Regions from separate parts of the Isoalcanivorax indicus genome, predicted to be linked through region 4. Evidence: predicted binding sites of a transcription regulator. Region 4 holds the regulator's gene; each other region holds the start of a gene.
What was found. The regulator sigma-54, encoded in region 4, starts transcription at its own class of promoters, with help from an activator protein. The targets are predictions, from matches to a motif close to TGGCACNNNNNTTGCTNT.
Positions count from the first base shown of each region.

Region 1 (7,633 bases), 800 kb from region 4:
GACACCGTCATGTCTTCCAGGCAGATGCCGGTGTGCAGGCAAAAATGCTGCTTGTACACCGGCGAGGCCACCACCAGCTTGCCACCGATATCCCCGACTATGCCCCGTGCCAGCACATTGGCGTCACTGAACGGATCATGGTTGCCGACAGCAAAGAAGCCATCATCGGTATGAAACAGCGCCACCTGCATGCCATTCACGCGCGCGGCCACGCCGGTGCCACGCACCACATCGGCCGTCCCGCAGATGTCTTCCCAGCCCACTACATTGGCCTTGACGTTCATGCCGGCTCTCCCTTTTCCTCGGTGACACGCAACCGTTGTTTTTCTTCCGGTCGCGCAGGACGTTTCTGACCCCGTTCGCGCACATAGACGATATGTTCGTCCGGTGTGTCGTCGTTGACGAACGCGTTGAAGCGCTTCACGGCCTCGGCGTCTTCGATGGTGCGTTTCCATTCGCAAACATAGGTATCGACCACCGACTGCATCTGCGCTTCCAGCTCTCCGGCGATGCCGAGCGAGTCATTGATGATGACGTCCTGCAGGTATTCCAGGCCGCCCTCCAGGTTGTCGCGCCACACGGAGGTCCGTTGCAAGCGATCCGCCGTGCGGATATAGAACATCAGGAAACGATCGATATAGCGGATCAGGGTCTGGTCATCCAGGTCGCTGGCAAACAGCTCCGCATGGCGCGGGCGCATGCCGCCATTGCCGCACAGATACAGGTTCCAGCCTTTCTCGGTGGCGATCACGCCGACATCCTTGCTCTGCGCTTCGGCACACTCACGGGTGCAACCGGACACCGCCATCTTCAGCTTGTGCGGCGAACGCAGCCCGCGATAACGCTGTTCCACAAAGATCGCCATGGCCACGGAATCCTGTACGCCATAACGACACCAGGTATTACCGACACAGGATTTCACGGTGCGCAGTGATTTACCGTAGGCATGCCCGGATTCAAAACCGGCTTCAATCAACTCACCCCAGATCAGCGGCAGCTGCTCCACGCGCGCGCCAAACATATCGATGCGCTGACCACCGGTAATCTTGGTGTACAGGTCATACTTCTGCGCCACCTCGCCGATCACGATCAGCTTTTCCGGTGTGATTTCACCGCCAGGCACGCGCGGTACCACCGAGTAGGTGCCATCCTTCTGCAGGTTGGCGAGGAAGTTGTCATTGGTGTCCTGCAGGCCGACATGCTCCGGCTTGAGCAGGAATTCGTTCCAGCAGGAGGCCAGGATCGAGGCCACCGCCGGCTTGCAGATGTCGCAACCGCGCCCCTGTCCGAACTGGCCCAGCAGGTCGTCGAACGTGCGAATGCCATGCACCCGCACCAGGTGGTACAGCTCCTGCCGACTGTAGGCAAAATGTTCACAAATGTGGTTGTTGACCTCCACACCCTGGCGAATCAGTTCGGCATCCAGCACCTGCTTCACCAGCGCTGCGCAACCGCCACAGGTCGAGGCGGCTTTGGTTTCGCTTTTCAGCGCGCCCACCGTGGTGCAGCCGCCGCTGATGGCGCCACACAGATCGCCCTTGCTGACATTATTGCAGGAACAGATCTGCGCCGTGTCCGGCAGTGCATCCACGCCCAGCGCCGGTTTATCGGCCCCCGCAGGCAGGATCAGCGAGGCGGCCTGATCCGGCAGTTTCATATCGTTGAGGCAGTATTGCAGCAACATGCCGTAATCGGCGGTATCGCCGACCAGTACGGCACCGAGCAGCTTCTTGCCGCTTTCGTCGATCACCAGCTTCTTGTAGATACCCGCCGGGCCATCCTCGAAGACACAGCTGGTCGCACCGGGCGCCATACCGTGTGCATCACCGATGGACCCCACTTCCACGCCCAGCAGCTTGAGTTTGGTGCTCATGTCCGCGCCTTCAAAACCGCGCGCGGTATCGCCGCTCAGATGCGCGGCGCAGACACGGGCCATTTCATAACCCGGCGCCACCAGGCCATAAATGCGCCCGGACCAGAGCGCCACCTCACCAATGGCAAATATCGACGGGTCCGAGGTGCGGCAGGCATTGTCGACCACCACACCGCCCCGCTCGCCGGTTTCCAGACCGGCCTCGCGGGCCAGTGCATCGGCTGGCCGGATACCGGCAGAAAACAGCACCATGTCGGTATCCAGCGTTTCACCGTCGGCAAATTCCAGCCGGTAGCGGGACTGCTCCCCGGCCACGATCTGTTGTGTCGCCTTGCTGGTGTGCACCTTGACGCCCAGCGCTTCGATCTTGCGGCGCAGCAAACGGGCACCGCCATCGTCCAGCTGCACCGCCATCAGGCGCGGCGCAAATTCCACCACATGGGTCTCCAGACCCAGATCCTTGAGCGCCTTGGCGGCTTCCAGACCCAGCAGCCCCCCGCCGATCACCACGCCGCTTTTTGATACCGACGCGCTGTCACGAATGGCTTCCAGGTCCTCGATCGTGCGATACACCAGACAGTGCGGCTGATCGTTCCCGGGAATCGGTGGCACGAAGGGGTAAGAGCCAGTGGCCAGCACCAGCTTGTCATAAGGCACGCGCTCGCCGTTGCTGCTGACCACCACTTTGGTATCACGCTCGATCCGCTCTGCGCGCTCCCCCAGCCGCAACGTCATGCCGTGCTCATCAAAGAACGCCAGCGTGGTCAACGCCAGGTCCTCGGTGGTCGCCCCACTGAACCAGCTGCTCAACTGCACCCGGTCGTACGCCGGGCGGGGCTCTTCACAGAACACCGTGATGTTGTAGCCATGCTCGCGGGCGGCCAGCGCCTCCAGCAGGCTCTGTCCCACCATACCGTTGCCGATAACCACCAGTTCCGGTTTGCTCATGAACACACCGCTCCTTCACCTGTCCGGCCTTTCACAAGGCACAAAAAAAAGGCACCCACCGCCCGGAGGTGACCGGGCCGTGAGCGCCTTTGCTCGCAATTTCGTCGTGATCTGTTCTGCGCCCCGCGCGGCTCGCCATTGAGCCGGGCGCGGCATACACCAGGGAAAGAGCAAGAGTTATGCCAGCTTGCTGCTGCGGATCACCCGGGACCCGGCAAACGCCTTCACAGCGCAGCCCTGGCGCGCTCTGCCCGCCCACCGGAGCGCCGCTGATCGGGTACACGGCGCGGCACCTGCGTCGTCTGCCTGCTTCACGCTTGTGCACCGCGCACCACAAGAAGGCACGCCGCCACCGTGGCGCCCCCCATGCCACCGCCGGAATCCACCTTGCGGCCACGGAATATGCCGTGCACGGATATGTGGCATACATCGTGCATCGTTATGGACAGCGCGCAGCAATGGTGCCGCGCGCAACGATTCAACGGGCAACGGCGCCCACCCACCCGGCCTTTATTGCCTGCCGGGCAGGTCTGTGGCCGGTGCCCTTCCATGCAGCGTGCCCAGACGGGTGGCCCGGTCCTCGATATCCGCGAGTACGGAGACTTCATGGCTACACAGCACGCGCGACTCAATCTGCTGAAACTGTCCGAACCCCGCATCCGTCTGCTGCACCTGAGCTGGATGGCGTTCTTTGTCAGCTTTGTGGTGTGGTTCTCCCATGCCCCGCTGATGGGCGAAATCCGCGAGGTGTTCGATCTGACCAGCGATCAGGTCAAGGCCCTCCTTATTCTTAATGTGGCCCTGACGATCCCCGCGCGGGTGGTGATCGGTTCACTGGTGGATCGCTTTGGTCCCCGGCGTGTGTTCGGCGGGCTGCTGATCATCGCCGCGTTGCCCTGCTGGGCGTTTGCGCTGTCCACGACCTACGAACAGCTTGCCGTGACCCGTCTGCTGCTCGGGTTTGTCGGCGCTGGATTCGTGGTCGGTATCCGCCTGATCAGTGAATGGTTTCCGGCCCGCGAAGTGGGCCTGGCAGAAGGCGTCTACGGCGGCTGGGGCAATTTCGGTTCCGCCGCCGCCGCCATGACGTTGCCAACCCTTGCGATGCTGTTCGGCGGCGAAAACGGCTGGCGCTGGGCCATTGCCAGCACCGGGCTGTTGTCCTGCATCTACGGGGTCATCTTTCTCTGGCGCGCGCGTAATACCCCGGCCGGCGCTTCCTATTTCCGCCCCAAGAAGGCCTCGGCCCTGGAAGTCAGCAGCCGTCGCGATCTCTACTTCTATATGGCCATGTGCGTGCCCCTGTACAGTGCGCTGCTGGTCATCGTCTGGCGACTGGGCCCGGGCCAGTTGGGCCTTTACGGCCTGAACGCGCAACTCGCGCTGGTGGCCATCATCGTGAGTCTGGCCATCGTGCAGCTCTGGCAAATCTGGCGCGTGAATCACGCACGCCTGCGCGAAGGCGTGCCACAACACGACCGCTACCGCTTCCGTCAGGTCGCCATTCTTGATCTTGCCTATATGGTGACCTTCGGCTCAGAACTGGCCGTGGTCTCCATGCTGCCGTTGTTCTTCATCGACACCTTCGCACTGAGTGCGGTGTTGGCCGGGGTCCTGGCCTCAGGCTTTGCCTTCATGAACCTGGTGGCCCGTCCGGGGGGCGGCTGGCTGTCTGACCGCTTTGGCCGCAAACGCTCCCTCAGCATCCTGCTCTGCGGCCTGATGCTCGGCTATGGCCTGATGAGCCAGATCGGTAGCACCTGGCCTCTGGTGCTGGCCGTCATGGCGACCATGTGTTGCTCGTTCTTCGTGCAGGCCGGCGAAGGCGCCGTGTTTGCCACCGTGCCCCTGATCAAACGCCGTCTGACCGGACAGATCTCTGGCATGGTCGGTGCTTATGGCAATGCCGGGGCGGTGTGCTTCCTGACCGTACTGACGTTTGTTGATCCGTCGGTCTTCTTCCTGGTGATCGCCGGTTGCGCTGCCGTGACCCTGGCGGCGGTACAGTGGCTTGACGAACCCCGCGGGCATATTGCCGAAGTGGATGAGAACGGTCAGGTCCAGTTGATCGAGGTAAGCTGATGACGAGTATGCCGGACATGGCGGATACCCTGGACGTGCCACAAGGCTCACCACCCGGCACACCCCAGGGCGCCACGCAAGACGCGGCCACCAGCAGCTTGCGTGTGCGCGTGGGCCAGTGCAGCGAGTGCGGCGTAAAACCGCATAATCAGGATGCTGTGGCGGTGCGCTTGCCGGCGGGCGAACCGCTGCGCACCAAGGGTCTTGTGGCGGCGCTGGCCGACGGCCTCAGCTCCGCCGAGGCCGGTCGTGAGGCGGCGGAGGCCTGCGTGCTCGGTTTTATCAATGACTACTACGCCACCCCGTCACTCTGGAGTGTGCCGCGCTCGGCCCAGCGCGTGCTGGAAGCGCTTAACCGCTGGCTATGCCGCCGCACGCTCGCCGGTGAAGATCACCTGTGCACCCTGTCGGTGCTGATTCTTCGCTCGCGACTGGCGCACCTGTTCCAGGTGGGCGATTCACGTATCTGGCGGCTGCGCGGGCGACAGCTGGAATGCCTGACCGAGGACCATAGCCGTCAGGCCGGTGGCCGGCGCCTGCTGACCCGCGCCATGGGCGGGGACACGCGGCTGGATGTCGATTACCGGCATTGCGATCTGCAACAGGGTGACATTTTTCTGCTGACCAGCGATGGCGTCCATGATGCCCTGCCCTGGCCCGTGATCGAGGACACCCTGCTCGGCTCGGAAAACCCGCAAGTGGCGGCCGACAACCTGGTGCGTTTTGCCCTGAATAATGGCAGCCGCGACAACGTCAGCTGCCAGGTGCTCGAAGTGATCAGCCTGCCGGATGCGAGCGCGGACGACGCTCTGGCCAGCCTGCGCGAGCTGCCCCTGCCGCCCCCCCTGGCACCAGGCATGCGCATTGACAACCTGACCGTCGTGCATGAACTCTACGCCAGTGCGCGCAGTCATCTTTATCTGGTGCGCGACGGTGAAGGGCAGCTCAGCGCCCTCAAGGCGCCGTCGATCAATCTGGAAGACGAACCGGAGGCACTCACCCGCTTTGCCCTGGAGGGCTGGATCGGAGCACGTCTGCGTAGCGCACATTTGCTCCGGCCGCTGCCACCGGAGGGCCCGCAGAGTTGCCTCTATCAGCGACTCGAATACATCGACGGCGTCACCTTGCGGCAGTGGCTGCGCGAACACCCCGATGCAGCGGTGGAAGAAAAGCTCTACCTCGCCGATCAACTGCTCAATGGCCTGCGTGCCCTGCACCGCGCCGATGTCATTCATGGCGACCTGAAACCGGACAACATCATGGTCGACCGCCACGGGCTGGTGAAACTGATCGACTTCGGCAGCTGCTATTGTCGCGGCCTGGATCAGCCGCCACCACCACTGCCGCTGGGAACACGACACTACACCGCACGTCATGTCAGCGCCGGCGCTGCACCCGATGAACGCGCAGACTTGTATGCCGCCGCCGTGATTATCCACGAAATGCTTACCGGCACCCTGCCCGACCCGGACAAACCCGCCCTGCGCCTGCAGCAACACAATGCCTTTGTGCCCATGTGGCTCAACCAGGCACTGCAACGTGCCCTGCACCCGGATGCCATCCCCTATGCCGATGCCGCCGAATTCCGGGCAGCACTGCGCAGCCCGGCCCATCATCCGGCGGTCATCACTTCGCAGCAACGCAACACCTTGCGCGCCTGGCAGGCCAGCACCGTGGTCCTGCTGCTGTTGCTGCTGCTCAGCCTCGCCTTGCATGTGTGACCCTGGCATGCGGCGTCGTCCTCGCTCATTTTTCGGGCATGGTTGCACCGGGATAACGCAACTCCGGTGCCACCTGCTCTCCTGCCAGCCAGGGAACGGACCTTTCGCTCACGCGTCGTAAGCCTCACAAGTCACTGATAAATATTTACTTATCCTGCGCATACCGCTGTCTGACCCGAGCCTTCCAGTAAAGCTGGCACACTTCCTGCTTTTATCCCTGTGTGCAACAGGATCAATGCGGGTCCTGTTTGCACAGGTCAATTTGTCGGGCAATGGCGCCCACACGTATTTCGGCTTCGGCCTGGTACGCGTGGGCGTTTTTTTTGGATTTTTTTTCGGGAACGGAAAGAGGGATACGTCATGAGCAAGGTACCGGGCCAGGCACAGGACAAGGCGTCACCGCTAAGCCACAGCGGCCAGCAACGCCGGGATTTTCTCAAGCAATCGGCAGCAGCGCTCGGCGGCGCCACGCTTGCTGCCCCGCTGCTGACAGGTCGGGCGCGGGCCAGTGCCGGCACGCCTGAAACACGCACGGCCAAGTTGGGTTTTATTGCGCTGACGGATGCTGCCCCGCTTTTTGTCGCAGCGGAAAAAGGTTTCTTTGCCAAGCACGGCATGCCCGATGTCGAGGTGCTCAAACAATCGTCCTGGGGCACCACGCGGGACAATCTGGTGCTGGGGTCGCGCCGTAACGGCATTGATGGTGCGCATATCCTGACGCCCATGCCCTACCTTATTTCCACCGGCGCCATGACGGCCAACAATCAGCCGACCCCGATGTATATTGTGGCCCGACTGAACCTGGCCGGGCAGTGCATTTCTGTGGGCCGGGAGTACGCCGATCTGAAAGTCGGCGTGGACACCACGGAGTTCGCCAGCGCGCTGGCCGCCAAACGTGCCCGGGGCGATGCCGTACGCGCGGCCATGACCTTTCCGGGCGGCACCCATGACCTGTGGATTCGTTACTGGCTGGCTGCCGGTGGCATTGATCCGAACAGCGATATTTCCA
Region 1 is NZ_QGMP01000001.1:1,672,186-1,679,818, forward strand. Features, by position in the region: gene nirD (nitrite reductase small subunit NirD) at 1-284, opposite strand, end outside; gene nirB (nitrite reductase large subunit NirB) at 281-2,821, opposite strand; gene DKW65_RS07635 (NarK family nitrate/nitrite MFS transporter) at 3,428-4,903, shown strand; gene DKW65_RS07640 (bifunctional protein-serine/threonine kinase/phosphatase) at 4,903-6,624, shown strand; gene DKW65_RS07645 (CmpA/NrtA family ABC transporter substrate-binding protein) at 6,985-7,633, shown strand, end outside.
Region 1: the regulator sigma-54 is predicted to act here: its motif matches at 3,242-3,259, upstream of DKW65_RS07635 (NarK family nitrate/nitrite MFS transporter).

Region 2 (7,633 bases), 630 kb from region 4:
GCGCCGTGCGCTGGCGTCTCGGTGGCCACCCTCGTCCGGCAGCCCGTCGCGCCCACGCCGACACCACCTGGGCCCGGGTCAATGGCTCCCGGGGCGGGCGCAATAATCCGCTCATGCGCACACTGGTGCGACGCGTCCTGCGCGCCCGGGAAGGCGTCTGGCTGTGCACACCCTACTTCCTGCCACCACGCTCACTGCTGAAAGCCCTGCTGTATACCGCCCGGCGTGGCGTACCCGTGCACCTGACCCTGTGCGGCCAGCATACGGATCATCCATGGCTGCGCTATGCCGGCCAGCATTACTACCAGCGGTTACTGGAAGCCGGTGTCCACATCAGCGAATACGATGCGCGCTTTCTGCATCTGAAGGCCGCTCAGGCAGATCAATGGAGCACCCTGGGTTCTTTCAACTATGACCGCTGGAACAGCAGCTGGAACCTGGAAGCCAATGTGGAGGCGGTGGATGGCGAGTTCGCGGACCATGTGCGGGCGCTGCGCGAACGACTGGACAAGGAATCCGTGCACATCAGTGCGGCCGACTGGGCGGCGCGCAGCCACTGGCAGCGCTGGCGCAATGCCTTCTGGAACCGCGCCGGGCTGCGGCTGATCAAGGTGCTGGGCGGTCTGTGGCGCGTTGCCCGTCAGCGTCCGGGGGGCGATGGCTAGGTGACTCGGGGTCTCGCAGGCCGAACCAGGCCAGTATGGCTGCCAGCAATGCCACCCCCGCCGCCAGCAGGAAACTCGTCCCGCCAAGCCGATCCCAGAACAGCCCCGAGAGCGTCGCTCCTGCAGCCCAGCCGGCGCCAAAGCCCAGGCTGGAATACAGCGCCTGCCCCTGGCCCGCCAGCCCGCCCCGAAACGTGCGGTGCAACCAGGCAATGGCCGCTGCGTGAAAGCTGCCGAAGCTGGCCGCGTGCAGCAACTGCGCCAGCAGCAACATCAGCAGACTGTCCGCCAGCGTGCCGATCATCAGCCAGCGCAGGGCCGCCAGCAACAGGCTGACCCGGATCAACGCCACCAGCGAGACATGCGCCAGCAACCGATGCATCAGCAGGAAGACGCCCACTTCGGCCATCACGCCCAGCGCCCAGAGCTGCCCGGCCAGGGTGCGGCTGACACCGAGATCGACCAGGTAGATGGTATAGAAGGTGTAATAAGGCCCGTGCGACATCTGCATCAGAAAGGCACACAGGAAGAAAACGGCCACACCGGGCTGGCGCAGCACCGCCATCAATCCGCCCGGGGTCCTCTGCCGTGATGCCACCTGCTGGCCGGGAAGCGCCAGGGTGCACAGCCAGATGGCCCAGAGCAACGCCAGCAGCACCCAGGGCACCAGACTGACGGGCGCATCGTCAAGCACCCGGCCAAGCACCAGCACGGCCAGGATGAACCCCACTGATCCCCACAGCCGCACCTGACTGTAGCGGTCACTGTGACGACCCAGGGTGTTCAGCGTCACCACTTCGAACTGCGCCAGCACCGCATTCCAGAAGAAGCTGAAGGCCGCCAGCACCAGCAGCATGCTCCAGAAGCCGTCGGCGAAGAACACGCCGGTGAACAACAGGGCCGCCAGCAGATTACCGGCACGAATGATGCGCAGACGCTGGCCGGTGACATCCGCCAGCCAGCCCCACAGGTTCGGCGCCCCGATCTTGGTCAGTTGCGGCACCGCCATCAGCAGGCCGATTTCGGCCGCACTGAAACCGTCCTCGCGCAGGTACAGGCCCCAATAAGGAACCAGTACGCCGAGCAAGGCGAAGTAACACAGATAGAAGGCGGACAGTCGCCAGTAATACGGCAGGTCAGTCATGCGATCCGGCGCGCCGCGCCGTCAGTCGCTGTTCCGGCCCGCCGGCACGGCCACCCCGCTGGGAGAGACATCACCACACTGGGCGCGATGGCGCAGATAATGGTCCATCAGCACCAGCGCCAGCATCGCCTCGGCAATGGGCGTGGCCCGCACACCGACGCAGGGATCATGGCGACCCTTGGTGATCACCTCGACCGGCTCCCCGTCGGCATTGATGGACTGGCCCGGGATCAGGATGCTGGAAGTCGGCTTGAGGGCCATGGAAACCCGCAGGCGCTGGCCGGAGGTAATGCCGCCCAGCACGCCACCGGCGTGATTGCTCAGAAAGCCGTCCGGTGTGATTTCGTCACGGTGCTGCTCGCCGCGCTGTTCCACCACCGCAAAGCCGTCACCGATCTCGACCGCCTTGACCGCATTGATGCTCATCATGGCCTTGGCCAGATCCGCATCCAGGCGGTCGAACACCGGCTCGCCCCAGCCCGCAGGCACACCGTCGGCGTAGACATTGACCCGCGCACCGATGGAGGAGCCTTCCTTGCGCAGGTTATTGATCAACTGCTCCAGCGCCGGCACCTGGGCCGCATCGGGGAAGAAGAAGGGATTGTCATTGACGGTATCCCAGTCAAGGCGCGATGCCCGGATCGGGCCGATCTGCACGACGCCGCCGAAAATGCGCACGCCCAGCCGGGTTTCCAGATATTTGCGCGCGATGGCGCCGGCCGCCACGCGCATCGCCGTTTCCCGTGCCGAGGAGCGACCGCCGCCCCGGTAGTCCCGCTCACCGTACTTGCGGTGATAGGTATAGTCGGCGTGGCCGGGGCGAAAGCGCTGGGCGATTTCGGAATAGTCTTTCGATTTCTGGTCGGTGTTCTCGATCAGCAAGCCGATGGGGGTGCCGGTCGTCCGGCCCTCGAACACACCGGACAGAATCTTCACCTGATCCGGTTCCCGGCGCTGCGTGGCGTAGCGACTGGTGCCGGGCTTGCGCCGATCCAGTTCCTGTTGCAGATCGGCTTCGGTCAGTGGCAGCCCCGGCGGGCAGCCATCGACGATGGCACCCAGCGCTGGCCCATGGCTCTCGCCAAACGTGGAGACTCGAAAAAGTTCGCCGAAACTGTTACCTGCCATGCTGTTCCCCGATTACGCTCATCGTCGGTAGGTGCTGGCGACGTCAGGCCGCAAATGCAGCGCGGTGTGCCAGCAGCTGTTCACGGCTGAGCATGAAGACACCCTGCCCGCCGCGCTCGAATTCAAACCAGAAGAAAGGTACCTCGGGCCAGATGCCGAGCATCGTTTCCCAGGTATTCCCGACTTCCACGATCAGGACGCCCTGATCCGCAAGATAATCCGGCGCCTCGCGCAGCAGGCGCCGGGTGAAGTCCAGCCCGTCGTCGCCGGAGGCCAGGGCCAGCACCGGCTCGTGCCGGTACTCGTCCGGCAGGCTTGCCATGTCGGCGGCATCCACATAGGGCGGATTGGAAATGATCAGATCATAGCGCCCCTCGGCGGCGGACAGACCATCCCCCAGCAGCGGGCGGACCTGACTCTCCAGCCCGTGCAGGGCGATATTGTCACGGCAGACCGCCAGCGCCGCTTCAGAAATATCGCTGGCATCCACCTCGGCATGGGGCAGCGCGCAGGCAGCGGCGATGGCGATACAACCACTGCCGGTGCACAGGTCCAGTACGCGGCCGACCTGCTCCGGCACCAGCCAGGGCTCGAAGCGTTGCTCGATCAGCTCCGCCAGCGGTGAGCGCGGCACCAGCACCCGCTCGTCGACGCGGAATTCCAGGCCACAGAACCAGGCGCGGCCGCTCAGGTAGGCCGCCGGCAGACGCTCGTTGACGCGACGGGTCATCAGGCCCACAAAGGCGTCCCGCTCCATAGGCAGCAAACGGGCGTCCAGCAGACGCGGATCGCTGTCCCAGGGCAGGCCCAGCACATGCAGCAGCAGATTCAGCGTTTCATCGCCGTAATCATCCGTGCCATGGCCCAGAAAGACACCGCCCCGACGCAGGGCAGATTCACCCCAGCGCAGACAATCGCGCACGGTGTGCAGGGTGGCGCAGGCCTGTTGCTGTTCCTGTTCGCTGATCATGCCGGAAGGGTCCTGTTCTGTACGGCCCGGCCGCACGGCCGGGGTCGGCAAGATTAGCACAGAGATGCGTTACAATCTCGCCATCACGGAGACGACAAGAGGGCATTCCCATGGCCTGGTGGCTATTCAAGACCGAACCGGATACCTATGGCATTGATGACCTGCACTTCGAGGGGAGTTGCCACTGGGAAGGCATCCGCAACTATCAGGCGCGCAACCGGCTGCGGGATGACGTACGCTGCGGCGACCAGGTCTTTATCTACCATTCCAGCTGCAAGGTGCCCGCCATCGTCGGGCTGGCCGAGGTGATCGAGGCAGCCCACCCGGACCCGACCCAGTTCAACCCGGCATCGTCCTGCTACGATCCCACCTCCGACCCGCAGGCGCCACGCTGGCTGCAGGTGGACGTGGCCTACCAGGCGCATGCCGGTACGCCGCTGACCCTGGAGGCCGTCAAGGCCGATCCGCGACTGGCCCATCTGGAACTCGTCAACCGCAGCCGACTCTCCATTCAGGCCGTGGACGATGCCACCGCGCAGTATATTGTCGAGCGACTGGCACCACTGATCCGACACCCCTGACGCACGGGCGCACCATCGCAGTGCGCCGCGCCGCCACCACCCCTCGCGGCGTGCCCCCGAACGGCGCCTGACGGCAGCGCACCGCGCGCGACGGGGGCACACAAGCTGGCACGGCGGTTGCAGCAGTTCTGCCACAACGGGGCCTTCCCGGCGCCCCACCTTGTGGAGCTGTAGCACCATGCCAAGCCTGAAACGCCCCACCCTGCCCCGGGTCGCGCTGCTGACCCTGTTGCTGGCCCTGCTTCCCACCGCCGCCCTGGCGGATGACGGCGCCGCAGGCAATATGGTCTGGCTGGCCACGGCCGCCGCGCTGGTCTTCCTGATGCAAGCCGGTTTTGCCCTGCTGGAATCGGGCATGTCCCGGGCCAAGAATGCGCTCAATGTGGTCATGAAAAACTACATGGATGTGTGTATCGGTACGGTCATTTTCTGGGCCCTGGGCTACGGGCTGATGTTCGGTGCCAGCCACGGCTGGTACGGCACCGATCAGTTCATGATCGGCGCGGCCGACAGCGATACCTACGGCATGCTGCTGTTCCAGACCATGTTCGCGGCCACGGCGGTGACCATCGCCAGCGGCGCCATGGCCGAGCGCACGCGATTCGGCGCCTATCTGGTTGGCGCCGTGGTCATCACCGGCCTCATCTATCCGGTGTTCGGCAGTTGGGTCTGGAACGATAACGGCTGGCTCGCCACCATGGGCTTCATCGATTTCGCGGGCTCGTCCGTGGTCCACTCGGTGGGCGCCTGGTGCGCGCTGGCGGGTATTCTCGTGCTGGGGCCGCGTCTGGGCCGCTTCGACGATCAGGGGCGCCCGCGCGAGATCCGCGGCCACAACCTGACCCTGGTCGCCCTGGGGGGCTTCATCCTCTGGTTCGGCTGGTTCGGCTTCAATGGTGGCTCCACGCTGGAAGCCTCCACCGATATCGGCCTGATACTGCTGAATACGCAACTGGCGGCCGCAGCCGGTGCCTGCGGCAGCATGCTGCTGGCCGTCACCACCCGCCGTCCCATCCTGCTCACCGAAACGGTCAACGGCAGTATTGCCGGACTGGTGGCCATTACCGCCGGGGCCGACAGCATGCTGCCGCCCTTTGCCCTGCTCAGCGGCTTCATCGGCGGTATCCTGTGCAGCCTGAGCATGCACACACTGCTGCGCCTGCGGCTGGATGATGTCGTGGGGGCCGTGTCGGCACACGGCATCGCGGGCGTCTGGGGCACCCTGGCCGCCGGACTGTTCCTGGCGGGCGACATGTTCAACATGCAGGTGGTGATGGTGCAGGTCATCGGCATCCTCGCCTGCTTTGTCTGGACGTTCTTCAGTGCTCTGTTGATGTACGGCCTGATCGCATTACTCATGGGCCTGCGCGCGCCGTCGCTGCACGAGCAGCGTGGCCTGGATCTGAGTGAGCATGCAGAGATCGGCTACCCGGAATTCCCCTCCGAAAATACCGCCTATACCGCTGAGCGGGCTGCCGCCATGGAGGGCCGCGCATGATGAGCAACGCACTGAGCGACAAACGGCGCGCCGTCTACACCGGCCTGAAACCGTTTCTGCCCCGCGAAGATCTGATGGAAGCCCTGCATCATTGGGAAACCCACTATGCTGACCGGCCGCGCTTTACCCTGCAGCGCTTTGTCGCCGACATCTGCCGCGATGACAGCCTGCGCGCGCGCCGCTCGGACATACTGCTGAGTCTGGTGCAGGCCATGAACCTGCCCGCCAACGCCCTGCTGCCGGACCCCCTCAAGGGGGATGCCTTGCGCCGTCCGGCAGCGGATGACCACTCCGCCGACACCGCCAGCGCCTTCTGCGCCCTGATGGAAGCCTTGCTGACACGCATTCCACTGTCACAGCGGCACGCCTTTCGCCTTGACCTGCTGGGCTCCGTCAATCGGCAGCAATGGCCTGTTGCGCTGGTGGCCTCGCTGCAGAGCTGGCTCGGCAGCGACCATGCCCCTCTGAAAGTACCCTCAGTGCCCGACCCGCTGTTGCAGGCCCTGGTCAATCGCACCTATGTGGTGCTGGCAGAACGGCTTGGCCCGGTGCCTGCGGACCGGGCGCTGGCCGACGCGTTGCGCCACGTCAAGGCAAGCCAGCCCGCACTGGACAGGCATCTTGCCATGTTGCTCTGAGAAGCCTGGCCGGCGCAGCATGGTTGCCGCCGTCGGCGTCGCCTGCGTATGCTACCCCGTCATAAAAAGGAGACGGGCGTGAAGCTGCACAACCAGATATTCATCGCCATGGCCCTGGCGGCCATAGCAGGCTGGCTGACCACGGAAGAGACGCGGCTGCTGGATATCCCGCTGCTGGCGATTTACGACACCGTGGGGGCCCTGTTCATCAGCGCGCTGCAGATGGTCGTGGTGCCGCTGATTACCAGCGCCATCATCGTCAGTCTGGTGAACCTGGGCGATGGCCGCGACCTGGGGCGCCTGGGCGGCAAGACGGTGCTGTTTTACCTGAGCAGCAGCCTGGTCGCCATTCTCGTCGGTCTGCTGATCGTCAACCTGATCGCCCCGGGTGTGATCGGCGGCGAGCCGGCGGGCGACCGCCTTGGCCTGGCCGAAAACACGGCGGATGTGCTGGCCCGCATCGAGGGACGGGGCGCCGGGGATTTCGCCGGCATCATCATGCAGATGGTGCCTTCCAATCTGATTCATGCTGCCGCCACCGGCCAACTGCTGGGCCTGATCGTATTCTCCCTGCTGTTCGGTTATTTCCTGCGCCAGGTCGAGGGTGAACCCGGTCGGGCGCTGACCCGGGCACTGGATGGCCTGTACCAGACCATGGTGCTGATCACCATGTTCATCATCCGGTTTGCGCCACTCGGCGTCTTCGGTCTGATCGCCGCCACCGTCACACGTACCGGCTTCGATGCCATCGCGCCCCTGGCCTGGTTCTTTGTCACGGTGCTGCTGGCACTGGCGGTGCATGCCTTTGTGATAATGCCGCTGGCGATTCGCCTGCTGGCCAAACGACCGCCCATCCGCCATCTGAAGGCCATGACGCCGGCCCTGCTGACCGCCTTCTCCACCGCCAGCTCGGCGGCCACGCTGCCCCTCACCATGGAATGTGTGGAAAAACGCGCCGGCGTATCGCGCCGCACCGCCAGCTTTGTGCTGCCTCTGGGCGCCACCGTCA
Region 2 is NZ_QGMP01000001.1:1,834,110-1,841,742, forward strand. Features, by position in the region: gene DKW65_RS08315 (phospholipase D-like domain-containing protein) at 1-665, shown strand, start outside; gene DKW65_RS08320 (MFS transporter) at 607-1,809, opposite strand; gene aroC (chorismate synthase) at 1,831-2,937, opposite strand; gene prmB (50S ribosomal protein L3 N(5)-glutamine methyltransferase) at 2,981-3,907, opposite strand; gene DKW65_RS08335 (EVE domain-containing protein) at 4,018-4,488, shown strand; gene DKW65_RS08340 (ammonium transporter) at 4,667-5,986, shown strand; gene DKW65_RS08345 (hypothetical protein) at 5,983-6,624, shown strand; gene DKW65_RS08350 (dicarboxylate/amino acid:cation symporter) at 6,703-7,633, shown strand, end outside.
Region 2: the regulator sigma-54 is predicted to act here: its motif matches at 4,595-4,612, upstream of DKW65_RS08340 (ammonium transporter).

Region 3 (7,633 bases), 1.8 Mb from region 4:
CTCGGCCTCGGCCCGCTTGAGAGCAATCTCGAACGGCTGGGGGTCGATCTCGAACAACACCTCGCCAGCCTCCACAACCTGCCCTTCGGTGAAGCGCCGCCGTTCCAGGATGCCTTCTACACGAGCGCGCACCTGTACCTCGCGCGCGCCACGGGCACGGCCGGCATAGTCACGCTCCACGTCAACACTGGTGCTGCGGGCTTCAACCACCATCACCGTGGGCGGTGGCGGCTGACCGCCCTGGCCGTTGTCGGCGCTGCCGCAGGCCACCAGTAGCAGGGATGAAAGCGCCAGGGCAGCCCCGGTATGAACACGAACTCTTTGCATAACTCAGTCCTCTGCTGGCATATCAGGCCGGCGGCGCGTCATCACGACGCAGCATACGGGCCAGAAGGCGAATCATTTCTTCGGCGCGCTCCGTCAGCGGCGGTCGCCGGGGCGCCAGTGCATTGACGAAAATGGTGCCGAACATCATGTCCCCGAACATGTCGACCGCCTGCTCGGGCGTTGGCCAGGTGTCATCGGTCAGACCCAGTTGCCGATGAAGATCGACCCAGCGCTGTCGGCGGCTTTCCGAGTGGGCGAAATAGACCGGCGTGCAGCGATCACGAAACTCGGCCCGCTCGTGCACGAACAGCTCCACCGCCTCGGGGTGCCGCTCGAAGAACGCGAAATAGCTGCGAATCGACAGACACGCCACCTCCCAAGGGTCTTCCATCCCTGTCGTCCGGGCTTCCACCTCATTCGACAGACGCTCGACCAGATCGGCCATGGTGGCCAGAAACAGCGCCTCCTTGGTGGGGAAGAAACGGTAGACCGTACCCTTGCCCACCCCGGCGCGGTCAGCGATCAGCTGCACATCGGTGGCACGGTAGCCGTGCTCGGCAAAGATGGGGCCGGCAGCGGCCAGAATCTCGGCCCGGCGCTGTTCGGCGGGTTTGCGGGCACGACGGGGAGGGTCCCCGACAGCGTCGGGGGAGGGATCGGTTTTCAAGCTGTCACCATTCGGACGGACGCGTCAGTCCGAATTAGAAGCGTAAACAGCCGACCTGTCAACGTTGACCCGCTTCCGCCGCTGTGAGCAAGCCCACAGCGGCGGGTCGGACAGAATCAGAGGTGGGTTTCGGCGTATTCCGCCAGGACAGAACGCGGCACACCGTTGAGCTGCACCGAGCCGCCGAAGGCAAAGCCCTTGAAACGCTCGGTCATGTAGGTGAGCCCCGAGCTGGTGGGGCTCAGGTAAGGGGTATCGATCTGCGCCAGATTGCCGAGACAGACGACCTTGCTGCCCTCCCCGGCCCGGGTGACGATGGCTTTCATCTGATGCGGGGTCAGGTTCTGGCTCTCGTCGATCAGGATCAGGGACTTCTGGAAGCTGCGCCCGCGAATGTAGTTGAGCGCCTTGAACTGGATATTCGCGCGCTCCTTCACATAGTTGATGCTGCCGTTGGGGTTCTCGTCATTCAGGTGCAGCGCCTCGATATTGTCGTTGATGGCGCCCAGCCAGGGGTCCATCTTTTCCTCCTCCGTGCCCGGCAGGAACCCGTGTTCCTCGGCCAGCGGCGGCGTCGAGCGCGTCGCGATGATCTTGTTGTAGCGCCGATGCTCGATGGTCATCTCGATGGCCGCCGCCAGCGCCAGAATGGTCTTGCCGGAGCCGGCCGCGCCGGTCAGCGTGACCAGGTGAACATCGGGGTCCAGCAGCAGGTTCAGCGCGATGGCCTGGTGGATATTCATGGGTTGCAGTCCCCAGGCCTGCTGGTCCAGCAGCTGCTCACGGGGCATATGCCGGAGCGTCACAACGCCCTGCTCCACCTTCAATACGCGCCCGACAAATCCCTGCTCATCAATGATGAACTGGTTGGGATAGATCTCCTCTCCCAGCACTTCACTGACCAGCAACCCGTGGGAAATATGATGCAGGGTTTCGGCACCCTGTTGTTCGGTTTCCACCTGGGGAATGCGATCCCAGAAGGAGCCCGTCATCTCGAAATAGCCGCGCGTCAGCTGACGGATATCCGACACCATCTGGTCGTTGTGGTAGTCCTCCGATTCGATGCCGCAGGCGCGCGCCTTCAGGCGCATGTTGATGTCCTTGGTCACCAGCACATAACGCCGACTCGGATCACGGGATTTCATGGCCGCAATATCATTGATGATGCGGTTATCGTTCAGGTGTTCCGGCAGGCAACCGGCGTCCTCGCCCCGTGGCCGTGGCATCAGTACCGACAGGGTGCCCAGCAGGGCCTCACCGCCGCGCGGAATCGCCACCCCCGCATCCACTTCATCCGGGGTCGCTGCACCCAGCACGCTGTCGATCAGCCGTATGGCCGCGCGACAGTCGGCGGCAATGTGCGACTTGCCCGACTTGAGCTTGTCGAGCTCCTCCAGCACGGTCATCGGAATGACCACGCGATGCTCCTCGAAGCTCATCAGCGAGTTGGGGTCGTGGATCAGGACGTTGGTATCAAGAACGTAGATTTTTTCCAGTTGGGTGCTGCTGCGGACTGATTGAACTGCCTGGACTGCAACCGCGCGCTCTTCCATGTGTGTCCCCCATGAGACCATATGATGAAGTGGGTGACGGCAGGCGGCTGCAGAAGTGACGCGACCCCCTTACCGCCGGTTGAAACCCTGTTTCGGCGGATCGGTAAAGGTATTGCTGATCGCGATCACCCCCACAAAGGCGGGAGTTGCCCTAAACATAACCCGGTTATCGGCGCGGTACAACTCACCGCGACATTCCGCTAAGGTAGGCGCCAGTTCCGGCCATCTGGTGCATTGCCTTGTCGTCAAAAAAAGAGCCGCCCGAAAATGAGTCGTCTCCACGGCTGTCGCCCGACGACCGCCCCCAGGTGATGACGCCGCCGCCCCTGTTGCACCTGGGCGGCCTGCTGATCGGTTACTCGCTGGATCAGGTGTTCGGCCTGGGCCTGCCGGATATCGCGCCCTGGTCGTTGCTGGCCACGGTACTGGTGTTTCCGGCGCTGGGCCTGCTGCTGTGGACATTGCTGATGTTCCTGCGTCATCGCACCACACTGATGCCGCACCGGGCCGCCAGCCATCTGATTACTGGCGGGCCCTTTCGCCTGAGCCGCAATCCGATTTACCTGAGCTTTGCCCTGCTGCATCTCGCCTGCGCCTTCAGCCTGCAGAGCGGCGGCATGCTCGCTGCCCTGATACCGGTGCTGTATGTCATGGACCGGCATGTCATTGCAGCAGAGGAAGCGTTCCATGCACGCCGTTTCGGGACCGACTGGACGGCGTTCCGCGCCCGGACACGGCGCTGGCTGTAACGGCACCGGCGACCGGCGCCAGGCGAGCCACAGTCTTGAGCAACACCGGCGGCGCCATGCTGCCGTGCAGTAATTGCAGCCGCTGCGAACCGAAATGCCCGGGCACATAGCCGCTGCTGCGATCATGCCGTGGCAGCCATCCCAATCGCCGGTACACCTCTGCCACCAGTTCACTGCAGAACACGCCGGACAGATCGGGGCGCAACTGGAAGCCGGTCACCAGATCACGCATCAGCGCCTGCATGAAGTTCTTGTAGGGGCGATGGCTGAACTGCCGCACCAGACGCGCGACCATACGTTCGCGGGCCGGACTCAAGGGCGCGCCCTGACGGGCCCGCCAGGCCACATCCCCGCCATAAACCTCGATCTTGTCGCGCACCGGCACCAGCGCCACCCCCGGCGTAGGCGCGCCGGTGCGAATATCCGGCGCATCACCGCCAGCCGTCGCTTCCAGTAACAGGGGCTGATCGTAATCCGGCAGGCACACCACCATGCCGACATGGCTCCAGTGGCTGCGGGTAAACAAGCGAATGGTGTCGCTGGGCAGTCCGCGACCGGCAAACAGCAACAGATCGCCAGTGCGGAAGCGGGACACCAGGCCGTCGGGGTCGGCCTGATTCAGAGGTGGACGTTGCGGCAGCAACCTGATCACCTGAAGCTCGCTCTGCTGTGCATCAAGGGCGAGACTAGGCAGATCACATGACGCTGCGGTGACGGTTTTATCACCGCATGATGAAGCCTGCGACGGGCCGGACTGTCATGCCGCTGTCACGCCACGGCCGCAATATGGCTACCCTTCCCGCCTGCGGCCCGCGCCATGGAAGAACGGCTTTACCTGTTACAGCGCCATTTGCCCGAAGAGATCCAGTTGCAGCGTCTGCTGCACGACGGCGCTCGCTGGTTACGGCACGATATTGCCTTGACACTGGAGACGCAGGGGCAGCCTCTGCCTGTGCATGTCATCGAACTGGGGAGCCGTGCCCCGGGGGTGCCGGTGATCGGGTTCTTCGGCGGCGTGCACGGTGTTGAACGGATCGGCAGCCAGGTGTTGCTGTCGTGGCTGCATGCCCTGGTGCAGCGCCTGCAATGGGATGCCGCCTTTCGCCAGCGGCTGGACCGGGTGCGTATCGTGTTCATGCCGATGATCAACCCCGGCGGTCTCTGGCATCGCACCCGCTGTAATCCCAATGGCGTGGACCTGATGCGCAACGCCCCCATCGACGCCATGGGCAAGGTGCCTTTTCTGGTCGGCGGTCATCGCATCAGTCGCCACTTGCCCTGGTATCGGGGCAAACGCGGCGCGCCGATGGAACCCGAGGCGCAGGCCGTGATCCGGGTGGTGCGCGAGCGTCTGTTGGCGGCCCCGTTCTCACTCAGTGTCGATTGCCACAGCGGCTTCGGCCGGCGCGACCGCTTGTGGTGTTGCTATGCGCGCAGCCACCGGCCGATCGCGCACATCGCTGAGGTGCTGACGCTGAAACGCCTGTTACAGCAGACCTACCCCTACCATCATCCCTACCTCATCGAACCCCAATCGGTGAACTACACCACGCACGGCGATCTGTGGGATTTTCTTTATGACGAGTCCCTCGACACCCACCCTGACCACACGTTCCTGCCGTTCACACTGGAAATGGGCTCATGGCTGTGGGTGCGCAAGAACCCGAAACAGATGCTCGATTTCTTTGGCTACTTCAATCCCATGATCACGCATCGCCACCACCGGGTGTTGCGCCAGCATCTGCCACTGTTCGAGTTTCTGCTCGCCGCCACCGACAACTGGCAGAACTGGATTCCGCTGCCCCATCAACGCGCCGAGCGCACCCGCCAGGCCATCGAGGAATGGTTCACTGAGCCCGCCGAGCATGGCGCGCGCTAGAGAATCGGCCTAGACTCTGCTGCATTCCATGACGTCTCCGGAGTTACCCCCATGCATCGTTTCGCCGCCCTTGCCAGCCTGTGCCTGCTGGCTGCCTGCAGCCATTATCAGGCCCCCTATGGCGCAGACACCGCCGAGGTCACGTTTACCAGCAACAACGTGACCGGCCAGCCCGCCGTGTGCGATGACCAGGGCAAGCTGCGCAACACTCGCCGGGCGCTGGCAGCGGTACCGTTTGAAGCCGGCGTGTTCCATGAAATCAATCAATCCCTCGGCAAGGACGATGCCGTGACGGTGAGCGTGCCCGCTGGTGATGCACTGACATTGGGCGTGCGACACGGCAAGCGCACGCGGGGCACCACGGACTTCCGCTGCCGTGAAGCCCTGCAGTTCACCCCCCGCGCAGGCGAGCACTACCAGGTGCATTTCATGCTGGACAGCGGCGTATGCGGCATCGGCGTGACGACCGCTGACGGCGATCCCGTAGACGACGCCCGGCGCGTAGGTTGGTCCTGCCCCTGATCGCCAGGCCCTTCCCGGCGCCGTGAAACGGTCACGGCGCCATCATGATTCTTCCTTTTTGCACCACAATAGCGCAGCGCACCATTGCGGGGCGCACCTCCCTGACCCTCACGTCCTCCGCATCAAACAAGTCACTGTTTTAAAAAGCATTTCAAGGCTGGCACGGTCTGTGCTTTATCCATCGCAGCTGTCAACGGCACGCCGTCGGCACTTTCAGCTACGAGACACGTTCAGCTACGAACAGAAAACGGACCAAGAGGGTTGTATCGGATGAAAAGCAAATACGTATCTGCCATGAAGAAATCCCTGCTCGCCGTCGCCGTCGCCGGCGCAGCATCTGTCGTGCCGACCACGGCCACTGCCGAAGTCAGTGCAAACCTGGGTATTGCCAGCCAGTACTTGTGGCGTGGTCAGACACTCACCAGCGGTGGGGTCGTGTTTGGTGGCCTGGATTACGAGCATGATTCCGGCTTCTACGCTGGTTTCTGGACGTCCTCAGAAGCTGAGGATCTGGGTATCGAATACGATCTGTACGGCGGTTACGCTGGCGAAATCGGCGACCTGAGCTTCGACATCGGCTACGTGTCCTACTGGTACACCGTAGATCCGGGTGAAAACATCTTCCAGGAAGCCTACCTGTCTCTGGGCTATATGGGCTTCGGTCTGGATGCCTTCTTCGGCGTTGGCGATCTGGGCTGGGGTGACGGCAAAGAGAAAAACAAGGACAACTACTACGTCCTGAGCTACGGCTACGAGCAATTCGGTATCGCGGTAGGTTACTTCGACACCGACGACAGCGACGGCCAGTACACCCACCTCGATTTGAGCTACGAAGCTCTGCCCGGTCTGGTGTTTACTGCTTCGCAAATCGTGGACAAGAAGGACGCGAACACCGACCTTAACGACAACCTGACCTTCATGGTCAGCTACGAGTTCAGCTTCTAAGCTGAAAACGGCGGCCACCTTCGGGTGGCCGCTTCGTTTGACAGGCAGCATGTGTCACGAAAGCAACACAGAATTTCGGCAGACTCTGCCCAGGGCGAGAAAATCTTCTGTACAGCACGTCACGTACAGGTAGAATGCCCACCCTTTCGGCCCCGCGGGACATCTCCCTGGTCCTCGCTGTTACCTGCAAGCAGCTCGTCTCGCGGGGCCGATTCTTACTCTCCCCCCGGCTACTTTTTCAGATACACACCAATGCCATCATGATCCGACACCACCTGTGTGCCGCCATGGTCATACAGCGTGCGGAAGCGGCCAGCATTGCCACGCGTCACGGCCGCACGCTGCAGGCGGGCATACAGGCGCGGCGACAGGAAGGCGTGGTCGATAGCCTGGCGCTGGCAGCGGAAGATGTAGGTGAAGCGGTCTTCTTCTGCCACGCGGGACCAGTGGCTGCGTAGCGGCGGGCGATCCAGATAATCGAAAGGTTCGTGGTAGTGGCGGGTGCCGGAGCCGTCCGGGTCGGGCGCGGTATTGAAATCGCCGATCAGCATCAGCGGCACCCCTTCGCTGATCCGCGCCAGCGCCCAGCCGCGCAATGCCCTGGCCTGGGCCAGGCGACGCGCCTGGACCTGGCTGCTGCGGCGCGCATCATCCAGACCATGACCGCTGCGGTTATGCACGATCAGCACTTCGAAGGCGAAAGGTTTCTCGATCCGCACATGCAATGGCGGGCGGTGAAACAGCCAGTGGCCCAGATTGCGCTCGCCCTTGAAAACCTGCTGCACCGTGACCCCGTCCACCGGCGCGCGGACCATTACCCCCACATCGATACCGGAGGGATCATGCCCTTCCTCCAGCCAGACGCGGTACTGCGGCCCGCCTGCTGCCTCGATGCGTTCTGCCAGCGCTTCAAGCAGCGCCAGGGTTTCCACCTCCTGCACCGCCAGCACATGGGGCGCAGACAGTACCGTGATCACGTAGTCCGCGAGCG
Region 3 is NZ_QGMP01000001.1:701,619-709,251, reverse strand. Features, by position in the region: gene DKW65_RS03290 (efflux RND transporter periplasmic adaptor subunit) at 1-327, opposite strand, end outside; gene DKW65_RS03285 (TetR/AcrR family transcriptional regulator) at 350-994, opposite strand; gene DKW65_RS03280 (PhoH family protein) at 1,111-2,547, opposite strand; gene DKW65_RS03275 (methyltransferase family protein) at 2,787-3,296, shown strand; gene DKW65_RS03270 (C40 family peptidase) at 3,211-3,948, opposite strand; gene DKW65_RS03265 (DUF2817 domain-containing protein) at 4,114-5,175, shown strand; gene DKW65_RS03260 (hypothetical protein) at 5,227-5,697, shown strand; gene DKW65_RS03255 (TorF family putative porin) at 5,968-6,642, shown strand; gene DKW65_RS03250 (endonuclease/exonuclease/phosphatase family protein) at 6,873-7,633, opposite strand, start outside.
Region 3: the regulator sigma-54 is predicted to act here: its motif matches at 5,856-5,873, upstream of DKW65_RS03255 (TorF family putative porin).

Region 4 (7,633 bases):
CCCGTACGCTTGCGCGAAGGCGCAGACATCCATGCCCGGGCCAGCCGACTGGTCTATGATGTGGCCGCCCAGACCATCACCCTCAGCGGTGATGCACATATCGAAAACCGGGGCCGCCGCTTTCAGGGCGCCCGGGTGGTCTACAACCTCTCGACCCGGGATATCGAGGCCAGCGGCGACGGTGCAGAGCAGCGCGTGCGGCTGGTGATTCCGGCGGAAGACAGCAACAGGGAAACACAGCCGTGAGCCTGCTTAGCGCGCACAATCTGGCCAAGAGCTACAAAGGCCGTCGAGTGATCGAGGATGTCTCGCTTCAGGTGGAAGCCGGTCAAGTGGTGGGGCTGCTCGGCCCCAACGGCGCGGGCAAGACCACCTGCTTTTACATGATTGTCGGGCTGGTACCGCCGGATGCCGGCTATATCAGCATCAACGGCGACAACATCACGGCCCTGCCGATGCACGGCCGCGCCCGCCGTGGCATCGGCTACCTGCCGCAGGAAGCCAGCATCTTCCGGCGCCTGAGTGTCGCCGACAACATCATGGCGATCCTGGAAACCCGCAACGACCTGAACAAGGCCGAACGCCAGGAACGACTGGAGCAGCTGCTGCAGGAATTCAGCATCACGCATATTCGCGACAGCCTCGGCATGAGCCTGTCCGGGGGCGAGCGGCGCCGGGCCGAGATTGCCCGTGGTCTGGCGACGGACCCGGCCTTCATCCTGCTGGACGAGCCTTTTGCCGGGGTAGACCCGATCTCGGTGAACGAGATCAAGGGCATCATCACCCACCTGCGCGACCGGGGTATCGGCGTGCTGATCACCGACCACAATGTGCGCGAGACCCTCACCATCTGCGATACCGCGTATATCGTCAGCGGCGGCCACATCATTGCTGCCGGTAACGCGGACACCATCCTTGCCAACCAGCAGGTGCGGGATGTCTATCTGGGCGCCGATTTCCGCCTGTGACACACCCGACTGGCGCAAAAAGTGCGCCATAACAGTGCATGAAGCGCCGACCTAGCCCATTCGCCGTATGAATTCAAGAATGGGCACGAAAATTGCTGGTTGCTATCCTTGGACCCTGTTGACGTGAAGATCAGTTAACCGCCCTGCCGGTTATTGCGACACGTTCGGGGGACACACCATCAGATGAAACCAGGTCTGCAGATACAGATCGGTCAGCACCTGACCATGACACCACAACTGCAGCAGGCCATCCGCCTGCTGCAGTTGTCGACGCTCGACCTGCGCCTGGAGATCCAGGAAGCCATCGAAGCCAACCCCTTGCTGGAGCTGGACGAAGAGGACTACGCCAGCGACAGCCTGAGCGATACGGCGGGCGAGGAACCCCTGGAACCCGGTGAAGTGACGGGCAACGATGACGCCGTGGTGGACGACTACGACAGCGGCGTCGATACCGACTGGGAGGACCCCTTCACCGAGGCCCCGAGCGCGGGCGCCCCCGAGGACGACCTGGAAGCCTGGGAGCAGCGTACCGCCGCCAGCGCCAGCCTCGACGAACACCTGCTGTGGCAACTCAACCTGACGCCCATGGGCGACGCCGACCGCGTCATCGCCTACGCGATCATTGAAAGCCTTGATGATCGCGGCTACCTGACCTGCTCCCTCACGGATATCGCTGAAGCCGCGCGGCGCAGCCTGCCCTCAGGCATCGAGACGCCGTGGCCGGAAGAGGACGAGGTCCTGGCCGTGCTGCATCGCCTGCAGCACTTCGACCCTCCTGGCGTGGCCGCCCGCGACCTGGCCGAGTGCCTGGCCATCCAGCTGCGCCTGCTGCCTGACGAGACCCCCTGGCGTGACGCCGCCCTGCGCCTGACCCAGCACCTGCCGCTGCTGGAGAGCCGCGACTACGCCCAGCTGCGCCGTCTGGTGGCGGTCACCGAGACTGAACTGGTGGAGGTGATCCGTCTGCTGCGCAGCCTCAACCCGCACCCCGGCGACAGCATCGTGGAACAGGCCGAGACCTATACCGTGCCGGACGTGATCGTGCGGCGGCAGGGGCGGCGCTGGCGTGTCGAGCTGAACGGCGATGCCCTGCCCAAGGTACGGCTGAACGCGGGTTACGCCGCCATGGCGGGCAGCAAGCAGTTGCGTGACGATGACAACAGCTACCTGCGCAATCAGCTGCAGGAGGCTCGCTGGTTCCTGAAGAGCCTGCAAAGCCGCAATGAGACGCTGCTCAAGGTCGCCACCCGCATCGTCGAGGTCCAGCAGGACTTCTTCGAGTACGGCGAGGAGGCCATGAAACCGCTGGTCCTGGCGGATATCGCCAGCGCCGTGGAGATGCACGAGTCCACCATTTCCCGGGTCACCAGCCAGAAATTCATGTTCACGCCCCGGGGCATGTTCGAGCTGAAATTTTTCTTCTCAAGTCATGTGGGCACCGAAGGCGGAGGTGAATGTTCAAGCACCGCCATTCGTGCCATCATAAAGAAGCTGATCGCCGCCGAGAGCCCGAAAAAACCATTGAGCGACAGCCGGCTGGCCAGCCTGCTCAATGAACAGGGCATTCAGGTGGCGCGACGCACTGTCGCCAAGTACAGAGAGGCGATGCGTATACCGGCATCCAGCGAGCGCAAGCGGCTGGTCTGACCCACGCAGGGCCCGGCTGGCACCGATCGCGGGATAGGCGGTCAACTGAAGCAGGTACAGGAGTCAGCCATGCAGATCAACATCAGCGGTCACCACCTGGATATCACCGATGCCCTGCGCGAGTACATCAATGAGAAATTCACCCGGCTTGAACGGCATTTTGATCACATTACGAGTGTTCAGGTGATCCTGTCGCCGGAACCGAAGACGCACAAGGCGGAATCCACCATTCGGGTGGCCGGCGGTGAGGTCTTCGCCACTGCCGAGGCTGGCGACATGTACGCTGCCATCGACATGCTGACTGACAAGCTCGACCGACAGATCCTCAAGCACAAGGAAAAGTCGGTCAATCGTAACCACGGACACTGAGATCTGAGTACCCATCATGCGCGTACGGGAACTGCTGACACCGGAGCGAACCCACTACCACCTGCAGGGCGTGAGCAAGAAGCGTCTGCTCGACCAGGTGGCGGAACTGGCCACACGGGATAGTCCCGGTTTGAGCGAACAGGAAGTCTTTGACGCCCTGATTGCGCGTGAACGCCTGGGCAGTACCGGCATCGGGGAAGGCATCGCCATTCCCCATTGCCGGCTGGCCTCATGCAGCAAACCCCTCGGCCTGCTGGTCAGCCTGGCCGAGGCCATTGATTTCGACGCGGTGGACAGCCGCCCGGTGGACCTGGTGTTCGTACTGCTGGTCCCCGAAGACAACCCGGAACAACATCTGAAAACCCTCAGCCACCTGGCAGCGCTGTTCAACGAGCCCGCATTCCGCGATGGCCTGCGCCAGGCTACCTCGGCAGCGCACCTGTTCAGCACGGCCGTCGATTCTGAAGCGGAACTGCGACTGGCGTCCTGACCCGATGAAACTGGTAATCCTCAGCGGCCGCTCAGGCTCCGGCAAGACCACCGCCCTGCAAGCTCTGGAAGATCTGGGCTTTTACTGTGTGGACAACCTGCCTCTTGGCCTGCTCTCTACCCTGGCGACCCAGCTGCGCGAAGAGAGCAGCGAGATTGAACGCATTGCTGTGGGCATCGATGCGCGCAACCTGCGCAGCCAGCTGCCGCGCTTCTCCGAACTGCTGCGCGCGGTGCGCGAACAGGGCCTGACCTGCGAAGTCATTTATCTGGATGCCGACCACGACACCCTGTTGAAACGCTTCAGCGCCACCCGCCGCCGCCACCCGCTGAGCGACCAGGACATGTCGCTCTCGGAAGCCATCGCCCACGAAGGCGAGTTACTGGCCAGCATCCAGACCAGCGCAGACCTGCTGGTGGACACCAGCAAGATGGACCCACACACCCTGCGCAACATGATTCGCGATCGTGTGGCCCAGCGCAGCGGTCGCCTGTCGCTGCTGGTGGAGTCCTTCGGCTTCAAGAATGGCGTGCCACCGGATGCCGACCTGGTCTTCGACGTGCGCATGCTGCCCAACCCGCACTGGGATGCCACCCTGCGCCCCTTTAACGGCCGCCAGAAACCGATCCAGGATTTTCTCGGCAGCCAGAGCGACACCCCTGAACTGCTGCACGATATCGAACAGCTGCTACTGCGCTGGCTGCCGCGCTATGAAGCGAACGATCGCACCTACATGACGGTGGCCATCGGCTGCACCGGCGGCCGCCACCGCTCTGTGTACATGGTGGAGCAGTTGGCAGAGCGTCTCTGCAAGGCTGGCTGGGATGCCCAGATCCGGCATCTGGAACTGGAATAAGCATGCCCGACACTGTGCTGGAAGCAGAACTGCCCGTTATCAATCGCCTGGGACTGCATGCCCGCGCTGCCGCCAAAGTGGTCAGCGTGGCCTGCCGTCACGAGGTCAGCATCCTGCTGCGCTGCAATGGTCGCGAGGTCGAAGCCCGTAACATGATGGGCGTGCTGACGCTGGCCGCCGCCAAGGGCAGCAAGGTGGGAGTACGCGTGGAAGGCGAACAGGCGAGAGAAGCCCTCGACGAACTCACCGACCTGTTTGCCCGGCGGTTCGACGAGGGCGAGTGACTTACAGCGTATCGGTATAGATATCCCGGAACGAGCTGTAGTAGCTCACCGCCAGCACCGGCAACAGCACCAGCAGCCCCAGGCCCAGCGGAATCACCGCCAGAATCATCAGAATGATCATGACGATGCTGTACCAGAACATCGGCAGGATGTTCTTCAGGCAGCCCATCAGGCTTTCCTTGAGCGACTCGCCGATACCGCGATTGCCGAAGAACACCAGCGCCGGTGAAAACCAGTACATCGCCATGACCGGCAACATCACTGCCATGAACAGCAGCACAAGCAGGGCGAGCCGCAACATCATGTCATCGGCGAAGGCCGGTGCACCCCCCTCTTCCATCGCTTCCAGCATGGCAAAGGATGCCACCAGGGCATCTGCCATCAGCAGATAGGCCAGCAGACCCACGATCAGCGCCGCACCCAGGATCAGCCCCATGTAAGCCAGCCCCAGCATGACCAGCTGCGGAAACTTGTTCTGGAACCCGGCAAAGATATCGCTGATCGAGGGACTCTGCCCCTCATCCGCTTTCCAGGCCAGCACCAGCAGACCCACGCTGAATACAGGCGTCAGTATCATGGACGCCAGAAAGCCCACCAGCGGCACCCACTGAATGGCCATGGAGATCAGCCACAGCAGCAGCAGACCAAAAAAGATCTGCACCCAGGCACTCTTGAACACACGCCAGCCATCGGCAATCCAGCGCCAGCCCGCGCCAATATCACGCCCCCGAGGCGGGTTGACGGCCATCTCGGACGCCTCACGCAACGGCATCACATCGGCCTGCGGTTGTTGATACGGATTTTCCCCTTGCATCACTGTTCCCTCATTGAATTGAAAATCAGTCCTGTGCAATCTTCATTGGCGACCTTGAAGTCGCCACAATGAAATTGCTCCGTCGACACCCCTCTCCCTCCCTGACTGCTGAAAAAATGAACTTCAGCCACGCCAGGGATCAGAGGGTATCAGTATAGATGTCCCGGAACGAACTGTAATGACTCATCAAGAACACGAGAATCATCACAATCAAGAAAAAAATCAAAACCGCAACACCGAAAACCCCAAGGTAAACCATCAAGAACGTCATACCGCCGACCACCAGAAGCGACACTATAAAGGCGACACAGCCGTACCAGATAAAAGGAACAATATTCTTGTAGAACCCCGATATGCTTTCAGTGATGGCATCCGGGATACTCTTTCCTCCCAGAAAAACCAAACCCGTTGAAAACCAGAAGAAAGAGAAATAAGCGAGAAAAACCAGAGTCGTAATTACATAGTATCCCGCCATGCCGGAGAGATCACCCGACTCATCCAGCCCTCCCGCCGACGTCCCGAAGAACCCCAGCACCTCATATATTTGCGGGGTCGTTGCAGGGAAAACAAGATAGTTCAACACCCAGCCAACTGCCGTCAAACCCAGAAGGGCGGCCATCATCACCACACCCATCAGGAGCAGCTGGGGGCATTTTTCCCCAAAGCCCGCAAACGCATGCTTGAAAGATACCCGGCGGCCTTCATCCGCCTTCAGGCCAAGCATCAGAATGCCGGCTTCGAAAAACGGCATAAACAACGTCTGGGAAGCTATATATCCAACAACAGGTATACTCTGGATAGCCATCAACAGAAAGAAGAGCAGAAAGATACCGAAAGCAATTGGAAGCCAGGCACTACGAAGTATGCGCGCAGCATCCACAAACCAGCGCCACCCGGCGCCCATATCTCTGCGCCTTGGCGGATGAATCGATAACACCAGCCTGTCTTGCTTCGGCAAGAGCTCTGCCTGCGGCTCCTGGTATGGGTTTTCCCCTTGCATCCCTGTCCCCCATTGAAATAAAAATCAGATCCCCGCAATCTTCATCGGCGACAGCAACAGGCTGCCGCAATGAATGTTGCCCCGTCGATCCACATCGCTCCCCACGACCTGCAAACCGGCAAACATCTCGCCAAGGTGCCCGGCAATGGTGAACTCTTCCAGTGGCCCGGCGATCTCGCCGTTTTCCACCCGGAACCCGGAGGCACCCCGGGAGTAATCCCCGGTCACCAGATTGACGCCCTGCCCCATCACCTCGGTAATCAGGATACCTTTATCCATACGTCGGCACAGCGCGGCCTGGTCCTCTTCGCCATGGGTCAGCGTCAGGTTGCGCACACCCCCTCCATTGCCGGTAGGCGCCATACCCAGTCGCCGGGAGGCATACAGGCCCAGCGCATAGCTGACCAGCACACCGTCCTGCACGAACGCCTGCTCCCGCGTCGGCAGCCCGTCGCTGTCGAACGGCGCTGAGGCGCTGCCCCGCGGCAGGTGTGGCCGCTCGCGAATTGTGACCCATTCCGGGAAAACCTGGCTGCCGATCCGGTCACGCAAAAAAGACGCCTTGCGATACAGGGCCCCACCGCTGATCGCCGAGACGAAATGGCCGATCAGTCCCTTGGCCACCTCCGGCGCGAACAGCACCGGCAGTTCGGCGGTCGCAGGCCGACTGGCACCAAGACGCGCCAGCGTACGCCGTGCCGCGCGCTCACCCACCACTTCCGGTGCCTGCAACACCGTGGCGTCACGCTGGCTGTCATACCAGTAGTCACGCTGCATGGCACCGTCCTGCTCGGCCACCAGCACACAGGAGAGACTGTGCTGGGTGCTGCGCCAGCCATCACAGAAGCCATGACTGTTGGCATAGATGCGCGCCCCCGCATGACTGCTCACCGTCGCGCCCTCGGAATTGACGATACGGGCATCGCGACGCCCGGCGTTCTCGCAAGCCAGTGCCATATCGATCGCCTGTTCCGGGGTCAGCGACCAGGGGTGGTGCAGATCCAGATCAGGCAGGTCCCGGGCCAGTGCCTCCGCAGGCGCCAGGCCGTTGTGCGGATCGGCACCGGTCTGCCGGGCAATCGCCATGGCGGCCGCCACGGTTTCGCACAGACTGCTCTCGGCGTCGTCACTGCTGCTGGCACTGCCCTTGCATTGACCGACAAACACCGTGACCACCACCGAACGGTCGCGGTTGAATTCCAGCG
Region 4 is NZ_QGMP01000001.1:2,467,588-2,475,220, forward strand. Features, by position in the region: gene lptA (lipopolysaccharide transport periplasmic protein LptA) at 1-246, shown strand, start outside; gene lptB (LPS export ABC transporter ATP-binding protein) at 243-968, shown strand; gene DKW65_RS11160 (RNA polymerase factor sigma-54) at 1,152-2,615, shown strand; gene hpf (ribosome hibernation-promoting factor, HPF/YfiA family) at 2,685-2,984, shown strand; gene ptsN (PTS IIA-like nitrogen regulatory protein PtsN) at 3,001-3,474, shown strand; gene rapZ (RNase adapter RapZ) at 3,479-4,330, shown strand; gene DKW65_RS11180 (HPr family phosphocarrier protein) at 4,333-4,614, shown strand; gene DKW65_RS11185 (BPSS1780 family membrane protein) at 4,616-5,428, opposite strand; gene DKW65_RS11190 (BPSS1780 family membrane protein) at 5,568-6,428, opposite strand; gene pmbA (metalloprotease PmbA) at 6,453-7,633, opposite strand, start outside.